One region of the Achromobacter sp. ISS7 genome, then DNA from elsewhere that is predicted to be linked to it. Evidence: riboswitches for the same ligand, from Rfam matches in the RefSeq annotation. Region 1 holds a riboswitch; the other holds the start of a gene.
What was found. Region 1 has a riboswitch for glycine ahead of gcvT (glycine cleavage system aminomethyltransferase GcvT). Riboswitches for the same ligand answer to the same signal wherever they lie in the genome.
Positions count from the first base shown of each region.

Region 2: another riboswitch for glycine. It lies ahead of AC1HFW_RS13655 (D-amino acid dehydrogenase); the one in region 1 lies ahead of gcvT (glycine cleavage system aminomethyltransferase GcvT).

Region 1 covers NZ_JAWRZD010000001.1:5,435,119-5,444,119, reverse strand. Annotated here, with positions in the region: gene AC1HFW_RS24740 (DUF945 family protein) at 1-1,019, shown strand, start outside; gene gcvP (aminomethyl-transferring glycine dehydrogenase) at 1,126-3,999, opposite strand; gene gcvH (glycine cleavage system protein GcvH) at 4,091-4,468, opposite strand; gene gcvT (glycine cleavage system aminomethyltransferase GcvT) at 4,566-5,666, opposite strand; glycine riboswitch at 5,750-5,872, opposite strand; glycine riboswitch at 5,906-5,998, opposite strand; gene AC1HFW_RS24720 (ZIP family metal transporter) at 6,105-6,998, opposite strand; gene AC1HFW_RS24715 (superoxide dismutase) at 7,026-7,640, opposite strand; gene AC1HFW_RS24710 (BaiN/RdsA family NAD(P)/FAD-dependent oxidoreductase) at 7,873-9,001, opposite strand, start outside.
Region 2 covers NZ_JAWRZD010000001.1:3,032,343-3,041,343, reverse strand. Annotated here, with positions in the region: gene AC1HFW_RS13665 (sulfite exporter TauE/SafE family protein) at 1-693, shown strand, start outside; gene AC1HFW_RS13660 (LysR substrate-binding domain-containing protein) at 779-1,717, shown strand; gene AC1HFW_RS13655 (D-amino acid dehydrogenase) at 1,692-2,921, opposite strand; glycine riboswitch at 2,966-3,052, opposite strand; glycine riboswitch at 3,054-3,145, opposite strand; gene blaELC (ELC family class C beta-lactamase) at 3,284-4,549, shown strand; gene AC1HFW_RS13645 (3-hydroxybutyryl-CoA dehydrogenase) at 4,586-5,599, opposite strand; gene AC1HFW_RS13640 (NAD/NADP octopine/nopaline dehydrogenase family protein) at 5,602-6,699, opposite strand; gene AC1HFW_RS13635 (AraC-like ligand-binding domain-containing protein) at 6,864-7,856, opposite strand; gene AC1HFW_RS13630 (spinster family MFS transporter) at 8,014-9,001, shown strand, end outside.

The DNA.
Region 1 (9,001 bases):
GCCAGTACATGGCCGGCACCCGCGACGAAGGCCTGAACGACGAACAGTTCCAGGTGCTGCTGGACAACGCCGGCAAGCTGCTCGCGGGCAACCCGTCGTTCAGCATCGACCCGATCAGCTGGAAGACCGGCAAGGGCGAAAGCAAGCTGACCGTCCAGCTGGACCTGGCCAACCCGCCCGACGTCAAGAACCTGACGCCGCAGGAAATCGTGGTCAAGGCCATCAAGCAGATCGACGCCACCCTGATCATCTCCAAGCCGATGGTGCAGGACCTGATGGTGCAGTACGCCATCAAGAAGGACGGCATGGCCGCCGACAAGGCCGCCGCCGAAGCCGCCGACAACGTGCGCAGCATGTCGGGCATGGCCGAGATGTTCAACGTCGGCAAGAACGACGGCGACAACATCGTCGGCAAGTTCCACTTCGCCGACGGCATGGGCGACCTGAACGGCAAGAAGATCCCGGCCGACGAACTGTTCTCGGGCCTGCTCGGCGCGACCGGCATGAACAGCGCGATGGACGACGATGAGGACGAAGCGGAGCCGGCCGCCGGCGCCACCGCCATGGACGACGACATGGCCGCCACCAGCAACGCCGACGTGGTCAATGAATTCGACGTCGACGCGGTCGCCCACATGCTCGAAGACATGGGCTACAACACGCGCAAGACCGACGGCGACGAAGGGCCGGTCCTGATCCTGGACGCCAGCAGTACCGGCGCCACCGACCTGCGCCTGGAATTCCTGTGCAACGACTTCTCCGAGAAGTGCTACGACCTGGTGGCCACCGCGACCTACGCCAGCAAGAAGCCGGCCACGCTCAAGGCCATCAACGCCTGGAACCAGGAATACCGCTGGACCCGCGCCTACCTGGACGACAAGAACCAGGCCGTGCTGCAGATGGACATGAACGCCGAAGGCGGCATCGGCAAGAAGAACCTCCAGATCCTGCTGAACACCTACTTCAGCATCACCGAGGACTTCGCCAACACCATCACGGCGGCGCCGGCCAAGAAGTAAGGCTGCCGCGCAAAAACAAAACCCCCATCTTGCGATGGGGGTTTTTTTTGCCTGTCGCCAGGCGGGCCTCGAGGGTGCGCCCCGTGGGGCGAACCCTCATGCGGCATCAGGCGTAGGCTTCGATCGGCAGGCAGGCGCACACCAGGTTGCGGTCGCCATAGGCGTTATCCACGCGCGCCACCGGCGGCCAGTACTTGGCATCGCGCAGCGACGCCACCGGGTAGGCGGCCTGCTGGCGCGGGTAGTCGTGCAGCCATTCCTCGGCCAGCAGCATCTGCGCGGTGTGCGGCGCGTTCTTCAGGACGTTGTCCTCGCGATCGCGTTCGCCGCGCTCGACCTGGGCGATTTCCTCGCGGATCGAGATCATCGCCTCGATGAAGCGGTCCAGCTCGGCCACGCCTTCGGATTCGGTCGGTTCGACCATCAGCGTGCCGGCCACCGGGAAGCTCATGGTGGGGGCATGGAAACCGTAGTCCATCAGGCGCTTGGCGATGTCCTCGGCGCTGATGCCGCTGGTGTCCTTGAGCGGACGCACGTCCAGGATGCACTCGTGCGCCACGCGGCCGTTACGGCCCGCGTACAGCACCGGGTAGTGGTCGCGCAGGCGGGTGGCGATGTAGTTGGCGTTCAGGATCGCGACTTCGGTGGCGCGGCGCAGGCCGTCGGCGCCCATCAGCGCGATGTACACGAACGGGATCGGCAGGATGCCGGCCGAGCCGAACGGCGCGGCCGAGACCGGGCCCACCTTGGCTTCGCCGGGCAGCTTGCCCTGTTCGTTGACCACGCCCGGCAGGTACGGCGCCAGATGCGCGCGCACCGCGACCGGACCGACGCCCGGGCCGCCGCCGCCGTGCGGGATGCAGAAGGTCTTGTGCAGGTTCAGGTGCGACACGTCCGAGCCGAACTTGCCCGGCTTGGCCACGCCAACCATGGCGTTCATGTTGGCGCCGTCCAGGTACACCTGGCCGCCGGCCTGGTGCACCAGGTCGCAGATCTCGGTCACGGCTTCCTCGAACACGCCGTGCGTGGACGGGTAGGTGATCATCAGCGCGGCCAGCTTGTCGCCGACCTGTTCGATCTTGGCGCGCAGGTCGACCAGGTCGACGTTGCCGTTGGCGTCGGACGCCACCACCACCACTTCCATGCCGGCCAGCTGCGCCGACGCGGGGTTGGTGCCGTGGGCCGACGACGGGATCAGGCAGACGTTGCGCTGGTGCTGGCCGTTGGCCTGGTGGTAGCCGCGGATCGCCAGCAGGCCGGCGTACTCGCCCTGCGCGCCCGAGTTGGGCTGCAGGCTGATGTTGTCGTAGCCGGTGATTTCGCACAGCGCGGCCGACAGGCGCGTGATCAGCTCATCGTAGCCCTTGCTCTGCGCGGCGGGCGCGAACGGGTGCACCAGCGCGAACTCGGGCCAGGTGATGGGGATCATCTCGGCCGTGGCGTTCAGCTTCATGGTGCACGAACCCAGCGGGATCATGGTGCGGTCCAGCGCCAGGTCCTTGTCGGCCAGCTTGCGCAGGTAGCGCAGCATGTCGGTTTCCGACTGCACGCTGGAGAACACCGGGTGCTTGAGGATGGCGCTTTCGCGCGCCACGGCGGCGGGAATGCCGCCGGCGGCGGCGGCGTCCAGCGCGTCGATGTCCAGTTCGACGTCATCGTGCTCCAGGCCGGCGGCGAACACGTTCACCAGGGCCTGCAGGTCGGCGGCGGTGACGGTCTCGTCCAGCGACACGGCCAGGCGGGCGCCGTCGACGCGGCGCAGGTTGACGTGCTCGCACTCGGCGGCCGTGATGATGGCCGGGGTGGCGGGGCCGGTTTCCAGCAGCAGCGTGTCGAAGAAGGTGTCGTTGGCGACCTTGAGGCCCAGCTTGCCGAGTTCGGCGCGCAGGATGGCGGTGTAGCGCTGCACGCGCTCGGCGATGCGGCGGATGCCGGCCGGGCCGTGCCAGACGGCGTACATGCCGGCCATCACGGCAAGCAGCACCTGCGCGGTGCAGATGTTCGAGGTGGCCTTCTCGCGGCGGATGTGCTGTTCGCGCGTCTGCAGGGCCAGGCGCATCGCCGGGTTGCCCTGGGCGTCCTTGGACACGCCGACCAGGCGGCCGGCCATGTTGCGCTTGAAAGCGTCCTTGCAGGCCATGAAGCCCGCGTGCGGGCCGCCGAAACCGAACGGCACGCCGAAGCGCTGGGCCGAACCGATGGCGATGTCCGCGCCCCACTCGCCCGGCGCGGCCAGCAGCGCCAGCGCCAGCAGGTCGGTGGCGACGGCCACCACCGCGCCTTGCGCGTGGGCGGCCTCGGCCAGCTTGCGGTAGTCGGCCACCGAGCCGGTGCTGTGCGGGTACTGCAGCAGCACGCCGAAGCACTCCGGCAGGCCTTCGGCCTCGTCGCCGATGGCGATCTCGATGTCCAGGCCCTCGGCGCGCGTGCGCACGACTTCGATGGTCTGCGGATGCACGTGGCGCGAGATGAAGAACACCGGGCTCTGCGACTTGGCGCCACGGCGCGCCAGCGTCATGGCTTCGGCGGCGGCGGTGCTTTCATCGAGCAGCGAGGCGTTGGAGATGTCCAGCCCGGTCAGGTCGGCGACCATGGTCTGGTAGTTCAGCAGGGCCTCCAGGCGGCCCTGCGAGATCTCGGGCTGGTACGGCGTGTAGGCCGTGTACCAGGCGGGATTCTCGAGAATGTTGCGCAACACCACGTTGGGCGTCTGCGTGCCGTAGTACCCCTGGCCGATGTAGTTGCGGAAGACCTTGTTGCGGCCGGCGATCTGCTTCAGTTCGGCCAGCACGTCGGCTTCGCTGCGCGACGGCGGCAGCGCCAGCGGCGCCTGGCTGCGGATCTTGGGCGGCACGACTTCTTCGATCAGGGCGTCCAGGCTGGGGCTGCCGATCGCGGCGAGCATGGCGGCCTGGTCGGCGTCGGAGGGGCCGATGTGGCGGGGAATGAAGTCGGTGTGGGTGTCTAGGGCGCGCGACATGGGGGGATCTCGAGATGGCGGTGTCGTCGGAGGGACGGACGGTGATGCATGGACGGGCGGCGGCGCCAGCGCCGCGCCCGCCCTGACGGGCTTAGCCGTTGGCGACGGCTTCGTAGCCGGCCGCGTCCAGCAGCTTGTCGGCATCGGCGGCGTTGACCGGCTTGATCTTGAAGATCCAGGCGGTGAAGGCCGATTCGTTGATCAGGTTGGGGTTGCTTTCCAGCTCGTCGTTGAAGGCAACGATCTCGCCGGCCACGGGCGCGTAGATGTCGGAGGCGGCCTTGACCGACTCGACCACGCCGGCGGTCTCGCCCGCGTTCAGCTTGGCGCCGACCTTGACGTCGCCGACGAAGACCAGGTCACCCAGCTGGTCCTGGGCGGTATCGGTGATGCCGACGACGAACACGTCGCCTTCGGCTTTGACCCATTCATGGGACTCGGTGTACTTGCGATCGGTGGGCAGACTCATGGGAACTCCTGGGGGATTCGGATAAGGAAATGGTGTTGCGCGCCTCGCGCCGACGGCCCTGCCCCGAGGGGCCGGCCAGCGGCGCGAAGCTTCGAGTTTACGAGTGTTCGACGGCTTTGCCGTTACGGACAAACGGCAGTTTGCAGACCAGGGCGGGCACCCACTTGCCGCGGATGTCGACCTCGACCGTGTCGCCCGCGGCCACGCCTTGCGGCAGGCGCGCGAAACCGATCGAGACGCCCAGCGTCGGCGACATGGTGCCGCTGGTCAGCTCGCCCACGCCGTGCGGGGTGCGCACCGCCATGTGGGCGCGCATCACGCCGCGCTCCTGCAGTTTCAGGCCGATGAAGGTGGCGGGCGTGGCGAACTGCTCCAGCGCGTCGCGGCCGATGAAGCGGCGCTCGGGGTTTTTCAGGGACACCGTCCAGGTCAGCGCGGCTTCGCCGGGCTGGGTCAGTTCGTCCATGTCCTGGCCGTACAGGTTCATGCCGGCTTCCAGGCGCAGCGTGTCGCGCGCGCCCAGGCCCGCCGGGCGCACGCCCTGGGCCGCCAGGTCGCGCCACAGTTGCACCGCCTCGGTGGCAGGCAGCACGATCTCGAAACCGTCTTCGCCGGTGTAGCCGGTGCGCGCCACCAGGGTGTCGTCGCCGACGCGGGCGGCCACGAACGGGGTCAGCGGCTCGCTGGCGGCCTGCCAGGCCGGACGCGCGGCCCAGACCTTGGCGCGGGCATTGGGGCCCTGCACGGCGATCATGGCCAGGTCACGGCGCGGCGTGATGGCGACGTCGAACTTGCCGGCCTGCTTGACGCGCTGCATCCAGGCCATGTCCTTGTCGGCCGTGCCGGCATTGACCACCACGCGCCATTCATCGGCGGCGAAGAAGTAGACGATCAGGTCGTCGATGACGCCGCCCTGCGGGTTCAGCATGCAGGTGTAGAGCGCCTTGCCGGGCACGGTCAGCTTGGCCACGTCATTGGCCACCAGGCGCTGCAGGAAGGCAAAGGCATCGGGGCCGGTGACGTCGGCGTTGAGCATGTGCGAAACGTCGAACATGCCGGCGTCCTGGCGCACCGCGTGGTGTTCTTCCAGTTGCGAGCCGTAGGCCAGGGGCATGTCCCAGCCGCCGAAATCGACCATGCGGGCGCCGGAGGCGATGTGTTCGTCGGCCAGCGGGGTGCGTTTGAGGGTTGCGGACATGCGCGGGTACTCCGGAGCGGCAGCGGTGCCAGGGTTACGGAATGCCGCCGGCGGACAGGAAACGCCCGCGCAACGGCTGAATTTTCCGCCCCTCTGTCCTTTTGCCTGAGAGTTGCCCCGCGTGGCGGGTTTGCACCTTCGGCGCCTGGGCTGCGCGCTATGTCCCTGTTTGGGCAGCGGCGCCAGGTCTCTCCAGAGTGCTGCTTTGCCGCGTCCGCGCGGTAAAAACCGGGACAGGGCAAACATGCGCGGTATGGGATACCTGAGCGATTCTGGGCGAATTGCGCCTTCGGCGGCGGCCGCGGACGGCCGCTCTCTCCCGCAACATGCGTGACAGCGCCGAAAGCATACCGCGAAACGCCGTTCCGTTGTTGATCCACGGCCTTGATACGCGGCCTCGATCCGAGGCCGCGGGCCCGCCCCCCGCGCGACGGCCGCTCAGCCCAGCGCGGTGTCCAGCAGCATCATCAGCACGAAGCCCAGCATCAGCCCGCAGGTGGCGTAGACCTCGTGCCCCTTGCGGTGCGATTCCGGGATGATCTCGTGGCTGATCACGAACAGCATCGCCCCGGCGGCGAAACCCAGCCCCCACGGCAGCAGCGCCGCCGACCAGCCCACCACCGCCGCGCCCAGCACCGCGCCGACCGGCTCGACCAGGCCCGACAGCATGCCCAGCGCCACCGCGAACGCGCGCTTGTAGCCGGCGGCGATCAAGGCCACGGCCACCACCAGCCCCTCGGGAATGTCCTGGATGGCGATGCCGGTGGCCAACGCCGTGCCGCGCACCGGATCGTTGCCGGCGTAGCCCACGCCGATGGCCAGGCCCTCGGGCAGGTTGTGCAGCGTGATCGCGAAGACGAACAGCCAGGTGCGGCGCAGGCGGTGCGCCTCGATGCCCTCGCGGCCCTTGATGAAGTGCTCGTGCGGCAGCAGCCGGTCCATCAGCAGCAGTACCGCCGCGCCCAGCAGGATGGCGGCGCCCACCGTCAGGCCCGCGCCCCACGGGCCGGCGCCCTGGGCCTCGGCCGCCGCGATGCCCGGCGCCACCAGCGAAAAGGCGCTGGCCGCCAGCATCACGCCGGCGCCGAAGCCGAACATGCTGTCCTGCATCTTCTGCGGGATGGTGCGCGCGAACAGCACCGGCAGCGTGCCGGCGGCGGTGGCGCCGGCCGCCACCATGCCGCCCAGCAGCGCGTCGGCCACGTGCGGCGCGTGCTCGTTGAAATAGACCCACATCTGGTGCAGGCCCAGGCAGGCGACCAGCACCGCCAGCGTCCAGACACTGACGCTGATGGCCGCGGGCCGGATGCGATGACGGCTGAAAGTGTTCATGGACCGCTGCCCCCGCGCAATGCCGGCTCAGCCCACGGCGGCGGCGTAGCGGCGCGCCACCTCGGGCCAATCGATCACATTGTAGAAGGCGCCGATGTATTCCGGCCGGCGGTTCTGGTACTTCAGATAGTAGGCGTGCTCCCACACGTCCAGCCCCAGGATCGGCGTGTTGCCCTGCATCAGCGGGCTGTCTTGGTTGGCGCTGCTTTCCACCAGCAGCTTGCCGGCCGGCGTGACGCTGAGCCAGGCCCAGCCGCTGCCGAAGCGCGTCAGCGCCGCCTTGGTGAAGGCTTCGCGGAAGGCCGCGTGGCCGCCCAGTTCGGCGTCGATGGCGCGGGCCAGGGCGCCGTCGGGCTCGCCGCCGCCCTGCGGCGACATCACCGACCAGAACAGGCTGTGGTTGGCGTGGCCGCCGCCGTTGTTGCGCACCGCGCCGCGGATGGCCTCGGGCAGTTGGTCGATGCGCGCCACCAGGGCGTCGACCGGCTCGTCGGTGGCGATGCCGGCGCCGTCCAGCGCGGCGTTCAGGTTGTTGACGTAGGTCTGGTGGTGCTTGCTGTGGTGGATCTCCATCGTCAGGGCGTCGATGTTCGGCTCGAGCGCGTCGTAGGCGTAAGGCAGGGGCGGCAAGGTGTAGGCCAAGGCGGTCTCCGTCGGGCGACGCTGCCGGTGATGACAAGCGTCTGATTTTTAGAAATACAAATGATAGGTATTTTTATTTGATATCACAACGATAACGTTGCAATGCCTGTCATGCAGCCAGGCTATGAGCCGCGCAGGCCCTTGGCGGGCAGCACGAAGCGTGCCCGCGCCGATGGGCGGGAAACGCGTGGGACGAAGCGGGCGGCGCGCCCGGAGAATGCGGCTGGAGCGCCTAGAGCGCGTTGCCGCAGGCGACGCCCGAGGCCCAGGCCCACTGGAAGTTGTAGCCGCCGAGCCAGCCGGTGACGTCCACGGCCTCGCCGATGAAGTACAGGCCGGGGGTGGTCTTGGCCTGCATCGACTTCTGGTCCAGGCCGCGGGTGTCGACGCCGCCGCGCATGACCTCGGCCTTCTTGTAGCCGGCGGTGCCGCTGGGCACCAGCGTCCACTGGTGGATGTCCTGCGCCAGGGCGCGCAGGGTCTTGTCGGGCGCGTCGGCCAGGCGCAGCGCCGCCAGGCCCGGCTTGCCGCCCTGCTCCGCCAGCTGCAGCCAGCGGTCGGCCAGGCGCTTGGGCCACAGGCCGGCCAGCACCGTGTGCAATTGCTGCCGGTTGCCGGACTTGGCGGCCAGCAGTTCGGCGGCCAGGTCGCGCCCCGGCGCCAGGTCGATGACGATCGGCTCGCCCGGTTTCCAGAAGCTGGAGATCTGCAGGATGGCCGGGCCCGACAGGCCGCGATGGGTGAACAGCAGGTCCTCGAGGAACTCGCCGCGCGCCTTGCCCTGCCCCGTGGCCAGGTTGACCTCCAGCGCCACGCCGGACAGTTCCGACAACGGCTGCCAGTGCGCGGCGTCGAAGGTCAGCGGCACCAGCGCCGGCCGCGGCTCGACCACCTTCAGGCCAAACTGGCGCGCCAGCTTCAGGCCGAAGTCGGTCGCGCCCAGCTGCGGGATCGCCATGCCGCCCGTGGCCACCACCAGCTTGGCCGCGCGGATCGCGCCCTGGCTGGTGCGCAGCTCGAAGCCGGCCTCGCCATGGGCTACCTCGGCCACCTGGCAGCCCATGCGCCATTGCACCCCGCCGGCGTCGCATTCGGCGCGCAGCATCTCGATGATGGATTCGCTGGAATCGTCGCAGAACAGCTGGCCGCGGTGCTTCTCGTGCCAGGCGATGCGGTGGCGCTTGAGCAGCGCCAGGAAGTCCTGCGGCGTGTAGCCCGCCAACGCCGACCGGCAGAAATGCGGATTGTCGGACAGGAAGTTGGCGGGACCGGCGCCGAGGTTGGTGAAGTTGCAGCGGCCGCCGCCCGAGATGCGGATCTTCTCGGCCAGCCGCTCGGCGTGATCGACCAGCACCACGCGC
Region 2 (9,001 bases), 2.4 Mb from region 1:
CAGGGGCTGTCGGGCTTTGCCTTCGGCATGGTGGCCATGTCGTTCTGGGCCTGGGTGCTGGACCCGCGGCTGGCGGCGGCGCTGGCGGTGTTCGGCGCGCTGACCGGACAACTGCTGGCGGTGTTCTCGGTGCGCCGCGGCTTCAACTGGCCGCTGCTGTGGCCCTTCCTGCTGGGCGGGCTGGCCGGCATTCCGCTGGGCGTGCTGGTCCTGCCGCACCTGGACATGGACTGGTTCAAGGCGGTGCTGGGCGCGCTGCTGGCGCTGTGGTGCCCGGTGATGCTGATGGCGCAGCGCCTGCCGCGCATCGGCGGCAACCGCTGGGGCGACGGCGCGGTGGGCCTGGTGGGCGGCGTGCTGGGCGGCATCGGCGGCTTCGCCGGCAGCGTGCCGACGCTGTGGTGCACGCTGCGCGGCTTCAACAAGGACACGCAGCGCGCCGTGATCCAGAACTTCAATCTGTCGATGCTGTCGGTGACCATGGCGATCTACCTGGCCACCGGCATCGTCACGCGCGACATGGCGCCCATGTTCGCAGTGGTGGCGCCGGCCATGCTGATCCCCACGCTGCTCGGCACGCGCCTGTATATCGGCATTTCCGAAGTGACGTTCCGGCGCATGGTGCTCGGGCTGCTGACCTGCTCGGGCCTGACGCTGCTGGCGTCGTCGGTGCCGCAGCTGCTGGCGCGCTAGCCGCGCCGGCATCAAGCGCCTTGCATTGACCGCCCCAGGCACGCCGGGCTATGGTCGCCGGATCATCAAATTCGGCTTGAAGATCATGAATCCTTCCCGCATGCTGCCCGGCACGCGCGCCCTGCGGACGTTCGAGGCCGCGGGCCGGCTGCTGAATTTCACCCGCGCCGCGGACGAGGTGGGCCTGACGCCCGCCGCGGTCAGCTACCAGATCAAGGAAATCGAGGACCAGCTCGGCCTGGTGCTGTTCACGCGCAACAGCCGCAGCATCCAGCTGACGCCGGCCGGCGCGGTGCTGCTGGAAGCGACCGCCGATGCGCTCGACGGCCTGCGGCGCGCCGTCGGCCGCGCCCAGCGCATGGCGCGCGGTGCCGGCCACCTGCGCCTGTCGCTGGAAGCGCGCTTCGCCACCCACTGGTTGCTGCCGCGCCTGGCGCGTTTTCGCGCGGCCCATCCGGGCCTGGAACTGACCTTCGACATCAGCGACCAGGTGCGCGATTTCGAGATCGACGATATCGATGCCGCGATCCGCTTCGGCGCCGGCCGTTACCCCGGCGCGCGGGCCGACCGCCTGTTCGCCACCACGCTGGCGCCGATCGCCAGCCCCGCCTTGCTCGCCAGCGGACCGGCCATCGCGTCGCCGCGCGACCTGGCGCGCTACCCGCTGAGTCACGTCGATTGCGTGGCCGATGGCATGGTCTGGCCAGACTGGAAAATGTGGCTGGCGGCGGCCGGCGTCGGCGATGTCGACGCCAGCCGCAGCCTGGCGTTTCCAGATTCCAGCCACGTGGCGCAGGCGGCGCTGGACGGCAGCGCCGTGGGCCTGCTGGAACCGGCCATGGTGGCCGCCGATCTCGCCAGCGGGCGGCTGGTCAGGCTGTTCGATATCGACGTCGGCATGGCGCCGGACTTCGCCTATTACCTGGTCTATCCGCAGGGCAGCGCGGACGACGCGCGGGTGATGGCGTTGCGGGAGTGGCTGGCGCGGGAATCCTGCGCTACGGCAGCGCCACCGCTTCCCTGACGCTCGCCGCCAGCATCTGCGCGGTCGCCGCGGACAGCGTCCAGCCCAGGTGCCCGTGGCCGGTGTTGTAGAACACGCCGGGGCGCTTGCCCGGACCGACGCGCGGCATCATGTCGGGCATCATCGGCCGCAGTCCGCACCACGGCACCACGCGCGCGGTGCGCACGCCGGGAAAGTGGCGGCGGGTCCAGTCGACCAGGGGCTGGATGCGTTCGGCGCGGATGTCCAGGTTGAAGCCATTGAACTCGGCGGTGCCGGCCACGCGGAAGCGCTCGCCCAGGCGGCTGGTGACGATCTTGGCGGCTTCGTCCAGCAGGCTCACGGTGGGCGCGGCCGCCTGGCTCGCGGCGTCGTCCAGGTGCACGCTGATCGAATAGCCCTTGACCGGGTAGATGTTCAGGCGGTCGCCCAGCTGCCGCGCGAACTGGCGGCTGGCGGCGCCGGCGCAGACGACGATGGCGTCGGCCTCGTGCTGTTCGCGCCGCGCGCCGTCCTCGCGCGCCACGTCCAGCACGTAGGGCAGGCCGTCGCGGCTGATGGCGCGGATGTCGGCATCCTGTTCGAAACGCACGCCGCGCCGCAGGCACGCCTGCGCCAGGCCGCTGGTGAACTTGTGGATGTCGCCGGTGGCGTCGGACGGCGTGTAGAAGCCGCCGTGGCAGGGCGTGCTCAGCGTCGGTTCGATGCCGCGGATTTCCTCCGGCGTGACGGCGTGCCGTTCCAGCCCGCCCTCGCGCAGCAGCGCGTTGGCGCGGCGCGCGGTCTCGAAGCTGGCGGCGTCGTGGTAGATGTGCAGGATGCCGCGACGTTGCAGGTCGAAGTCGATGCCTTCCTCGACCGCCATGGCGTACAGGTGCTCGCGCGCCTCGATCGCCATGCGGGTGGTGGCGATGGTGTTCTGGCGGTAGTTGCGGATCTGCCCCATGAACTGGGCCAGCCACGAATACTTGTGCCAGCTCGGGCGCGGGTTGAGCAGCAGCGGCGCGTTGTGGCGGCCGAGCCAGCGCAGGCCCTTCATGACGGTGGCGGCGCTGTTCCAGACTTCGGCGTTGCTGGCGGACAGCTGGCCGCCGTTGGCGTAGGACGTCTCCATGGCGGGATAGCGTTGGCGGTCGTAGACGGTGACGTCGTAGCCCAGTTTGCTCAAGGCGTAGGCGGACGTGACGCCGGTGATACCGGCGCCAATGATGGCGATGCGGGGCATGATGGCTCCAGATGGCGTGGCCACGACCCAATGATCGTGGCACCCCATCTGTCTCTGTACCTGAGAGCTTCACCCGGGCGCGGCGGCGCGGGTTCCCCTTCGGTGGGCGCCAGGCGCCTCTCTCCAGATTGTCTAGACCGCGCAGTCCTGTTGCCTGAGAGTTTCCGGGGCGGTTGCTCCGTCGGCGCCCGCCACGGGGGACGGGACTCTTCTGCGGGGTTTTGAATCGACGAAACCGAGAATAGCCAAAATTCGTCGGGCGCGGCACTCAGGGTTAATACCAGGGTGGCGCGGGATTGGCTCTACACTGGGCGCCGACCCGCCGGCACGCGCCGGCCAAGAAAACGATAGGACGATCTCGCATGCGCGCTCCGGCAATGCCCCGTGTTTTCCCGCGGCCCAAGACCCTGACATCGGCCCTGGCCCTGAGCCTGGTGTTGGCCGGCGCCGCCTCGGCTAGCCCGGCCGCGACGCAGGCCGCCTCCCCAGCCGCCAGCGCACAGGCGCCCGCCGCCAGGTCATCCACGGCGCCGGCTGCCGCACCCGCCAAGGCCGATCGCGCCACGGCCGCCGTCGACGCCGCGGTGGCCGACGTCATGCGCCAGTACGGCATCGCCGGCATGGCCATCGGCGTCAGCCGCGACGGCGAGCAGCGCTTCTTCAACTACGGCGATGCCTCGCGCGAGCCGCGGCGCGCGGTCTCCAGCGACACGCTGTTCGAGCTGGGATCGATCAGCAAGACCTTCACCGTCACGCTGGCCGCCTACGCGCAGGCCACGGGCCGCCTGTCGCTGGCCGACAGTCCGGCCAAATGGGTGCCCGAATTGCAGGGCAGCGAATTCGCCAAGATGACGCTGGTGAACCTGGCCACGCACACCGCCGGCGGTTTCCCGCTGCAGGTGCCGGACGCGGTGCAGACCATGGCGCAGCTGATGGACTACCTGAAGGCGTGGACGCCGCAATACGCGCCCGGCACGCGGCGCACCTACGCCAACCCCAGCATCGGCATGCTGGGCGTGGTGGCGGCGCGCGCGCTGGGCGAGCCCTACGTGGTGGCGATGGAGCAGCAGCTGTTTCCCAAGCTGGGGCTGCGCGACACCTACCTGGAAGTGCCGCCGCGCAAGATGCCCGACTACGCCCAGGGCTACGACAAGCAGGACGCGCCGGTGCGCGTGAATCCGGGCGTGCTGGCCGACGAGGCCTACGGCGTGAAGTCCAGCGCCCGCGACATGCTGCGCTTCGTCGAGATCAACCTGGGCACCGCGCCGGTCGACGCCACGCTGCAGCGCGCCATCGCCGAGACCCACACCGGCTATTACCAGCTGGGCGCGATGACGCAGGACCTGATCTGGGAGCAGTACCGCTATCCGGTCTCGGTGGACGATCTGGTGCACGGCAATTCCGCCAAGGTCGCGTTCGAGACCCTGCCGGTCCAGGCGCTGCAACCGCCGCTGGCGCCGCAGCAGGCGGTGTGGATCAACAAGACCGGCGCCACCAATGGCTTCGGCGCCTACGTGGCGTTCGTGCCGTCGCGCAAGCTCGGCATCGTGATCCTGGCCAACCGCAACTATCCCAACGAGGCGCGGGTGCGGTTGGCGTTGAGGGTGCTCAAGGCGCTGGCGCCGTAAAGGCCGCGCCGGCCGGCGGGCGCCCGCCGCCGGCGTTCATGACCTGCCGGTTGCGGCTGTCTCGCCAGCCGTCCTGGCGCCATCGAACTTCGGCAGCAACCCCATGATCTCCAGCCGCGCGCACAGCTCGCCCAGCCGCCGCAGCTTGTACGCCTCCACGTCCATGCCGGCATAGTCGTAGAAGCCCTGGCCTTCGCGCAGGCCGTTACGCCCCTGTTCCATGTTGCGTTCGATGATGGCCGGGGCCGCGAAGCGCGGGTCGAGCGCGCCGGACAGGTAGCGCGAGGCGTAGTAGAGGATGTCGCCGCCGCCCCAGTCGATGAACTCCAGCAGTCCCAGCACCGAGAAGCGCAGGCCGAAGCCCAGTCGCACGGCGGTGTCGATGTCCTCGGCGCTGGCCACGCCTTCCTCGACCATGCGGGCGGCCTCGTTCATGGCCAGCGCCTGGATGCGCGGCACGATGTAGCCGGCCGCCGGGGCGCATTGCACCGGCGTCTTGGCGGCCAGACGCAGCACCGCCAGCAGCTCCTGCAAGGCCGCGTCGGCGGTCTGCGGGCCGCGGCTCACTTCCACCAGCGGAATCAGGTAGGCGGGGTTGAGCCAGTGCGCGTTGAGGAAGCGGCCGGGCTCGCGCACCATGCCGGCCAGCTCGGTGACCAGGAAGGTCGAGGTGGTGGAGGCGATGACGCTGTCCGCCGCGCAGACCTCGCCGAGCCAGGCGAAGGTGTCGCGCTTGATGTCCAGTTGCTCGGGCACCGCCTCGAACACCACGCGGGCGCGGGCCACGTCGGCCACGGCGTCCTCGCGCGCCACCAGGCGCACGCGGCCCAGCGCGGTGTCGGCCTGGGCGTCGTCCAGCAGGCCCAGCCGCACCAGCGTGCCCAGTTCGCGCCGCAGTCCGCCCAGCACGCGGGCGAAGGTCTCGGCCCGCTCGCCGCGCGCGCGCGGCTTGATGTCGATCAGCGTGACCTCCAGTCCGGCATGCAGGTACGACAGGGCGATGCCCATGCCCATGCGGCCGGCGCCGACCACGCACAAGGTCCGTTCCATGGTCAGCATCCTTGCGCGAGCAGCGCGGCCATGTCGGCGCGCGACAGGGTGTCCAGCCCCAGCGCTTCGAGCGTGCGGCCCTCGGCGTACAGGTCGCGGCCGGTGACGGCCGACGCCACGCTCAGCAGGCCCTGCGCCACCGGCGTGGGCACGCCGGCCCAGCGGCCGGTCGACACCAGGAACGACAGGCCCAGGCGCGTGTCCTCCAGCATGTAGCGGTGCGTGCCCAGGTCGATGGTCTCGCGCCAGTCGCCGCTGTCGGTCAGCTTGCCGTGGGCGCCGCGGCCGTACATCCACTCGTCGCCCTCGCTGGCGTAGTGGTCGGCCAGCGGAAAGTGCGGCGCGGCGTAGCCGAGCGCGGCGCGGATGGCGATGCGTTCGGCGTCCAGCGCGTCGGTCACGCGGCGGATCGACGGCTGCGTGCCTTCGTTGTGGATGTCCCAGCGCTCGAAGTGTTCGAGCGGACCGGCGTTCATCAGGATCAGTGGCGGATGGATCACCGGGCCGGCATTCATCAGGGCGCCCGACAGCGCGTCCTCGATCGGCTCGATGCTGGGGTAGGCCCGCGCCAGCGTCTCGAACGCGGGGCCGGCCAGGCGGCGGGGGAAAACGCCGGTGGGCAGGCGGGTGGCGTAGGCGCTGATGACGACGCGGTCGCCATGCTTGCGCGCCAGGTAGGGCAGCGTGCCGGTCTCGGCGAAGGCGACCTCGGCGCGGTTGCCGGCGTCCTTCAGGGCGCGGGCGAACAGATAGCTGCCGAAGGTGCCGGGCGGCAGGAACACCACCTGGCCGTCGCGCAGGTGCGGCGCCAGTTCGGGCGCCAGCGCGGCGTGCGTGGTGGACGGCAGCGGAATCACCAGCAGCGCCGCGTCCTCGGTGGCGCTGGCCAGGTCGGCGGCCAGCGCGATCTGGCCGGGCGCGTCGCCCAGCGCGATGCGGCGCGTGCCGCGATAGTCGGTGACTTCCAGGGCGCCGTCGCGGCGCAGGCCATCAAAGGCCGCGCCGTCGCGGCGCCACAGGCGTACCTGGTGTCCCTTTTCCGCCAGGTCGGCGGCCGCCGCGTAGCAGCCGTGGCCGCCTCCAATAACACCGATGCGCATGATCAAGCTCCTTCGAGAGAGCTTCGATGCTATCGACGGCGCGCGGGCGAGGCTGCGCCGCACGCGCAAGTTGCATACGGAATCGGCAACGAAATCGGCGCGGGCGGGGCGGTGCCGTCATGCCGCGACGCGGCGGGGGGCCGCGCGGCGTGGCGCCGCGCGCGTCAACAGGCGCGGGCGCGGCGTTGCTTGAGCGTTTCGGACGGCAGGCAGCCGTAGCGCTTGCGGTAATGCGTGGCGAAGTGGCCGAAGCTGGTCACGCCGCAGCGCAGCAGGATGTCGGTGACGCTGTCGCCGTCGCGCGCCTCGACCAGCGCCGCGTGCGCCCGCGCCAGGCGGCGGTTGCGCAGGTAGTCGCTGGGGCTTTGCTTGAGGAACTGGGCGAAGCCGTTCTGCAGCGTGCGGATCGAGACGCCGCAATGGGCCGCCAGGTCGGGCAGGGCGATGGGGGCGTCGATGTGGTCTTCGATGTAGTCGCGCGCCCGCCGCACGTGCAGCGGCAGCGGCTGGCGGCGGTCGGCGCGCAGGGCCTCGGAGTAATTGTGCGGCAGCTGCATCAGCAGCAGCGACGCCAGGTAGTCGGAAAAGCCCGCCGCCAGCGTCTGCGTCACGCCCTCGATGGCGGGATGGCGGTACAGCCGGCACAGGTAGTCCAGCGTCTCCTGCACCGCGGCCAGGCCGGGCGAGCCGGGCGCGGCTTCCAGGTCGAACACCAGCGCCTGCCGCAGGGGGCGCTCCAGCAGCTGCTGCAATTGCCGTTCCAGCGCCTCGCGCTCAATGCGCAGGATCAGGCTGCGGCAGTCCTGGCCGATGCGCAGGATGCTGCGCTCGGACGGCGACGAGATGGTCAGGCCGCCCTCGCGCAGGGCGGCGCTGCGCTTGCCCAGCGTGACTTCGCCCGCGCCTTGCAGCGTGACGCGCACCAGGTAGTAGCGGGCGATGTCGCCGGCATCGATCTCGACCTCGGCGCCGTAGTGCAGGTCGAACAGCGCGGCGCTGCCGAAGAACACCCCGTACAGGCGCGATTGCAGCGGTTCGCCCGGCGCCACGCACATGCGGTGCGACCACAGGTGCTGGCTGACCTGGTCGGTGATTTCGGAGACATTGCCCGAATCCAGCAGGCAATGGCGTTGCAGCGGATAGGTATCGTGGAACATGCTTTCCTGCGCCCCGGGAATAGCCGTTGCGCGCCCGGTATAGAGCCGGCCGGCGCAAAGGCCTACAACAGATGCAGCCATCGAAATGGCGAACCAGACAGCGGGACGCCGCCGCCCTGAAAGGGGGCGCGATCCCGATGCGATACAAGGGAAAAACATGACGGCCGATACCGGAAACGACGCGGCGCAAAAGCGCTATGCCTACGAGTGGTATGTCGTCCTGATCTGCATGCTAGCGTACATATTTTCGTTCGTCGACAGGCAGATCCTGGCCCTGATGATCGAGCCCATCAAGCGCGACCTGCAGCTCTCGGACACGCAGTTCAGCCTGCTGCACGGACTGGCCTTTTCGCTGTTCTACGCCTTCATGGGCATCCCCATCGCGCTGCTCGCCGACCGCTATTCGCGGCCCCGCATCATCGCCATCGGCGTGGCCTTCTGGAGCGTGGCGACCGCCGCCTGCGGCCTGTCGAAGAACTTCGGCCAGATGTTCCTGGCGCGCATCGGCGTGGGCGTCGGCGAGGCCGCGCTGTCGCCGGCCACCTACTCCATGCTCAGCGACATGTTCCCGCGCCACAAGCTGGGCCGCGCGGTGGGTATCTATTCGATCGGCTCGTTCATCGGCGGCGGCCTGGCGTTCCTGATCGGCGGCTACGTCATCGACCTGCTCAAGAGCGTGGACAGCGTGCACGTGCCCGGGGTGGGCGAACTGCGGCCGTGGCAGGTGACGTTCTTCATCGTCGGCCTGCCCGGCGTGCTGGTGGCGCTGCTGATCCTGCTGACCGTGCGCGATCCGCAGCGCAAGGGCCTGCGCCACGACGCCAGCGGCCGCGTGCAGAAGCCCACGGCGGGCGAGGTGTTCCGCTTCCTGGGGCGCCATCGCGGCACGTTCTGCTGCCACTACCTGGGCTTCTCGTTCTACGCCATGATCCTGTTCTGCCTGCTCGGCTGGACGCCGGCCTTCTACATGCGCAAGTTCGGCATGTCGCCGGTGGAGGCGGGCTACATGCTGGGCACGGTGGTGCTGGTGGCCAACACCGCCGGCGTGTTCTGCGGTGGCTGGCTGATGGACTGGCTGGCGCGGCGCGGCTACAGCGACGCGCCGCTGCGCGCCGGCGTCATCGGCGCGATCGGCATGGCGCTGC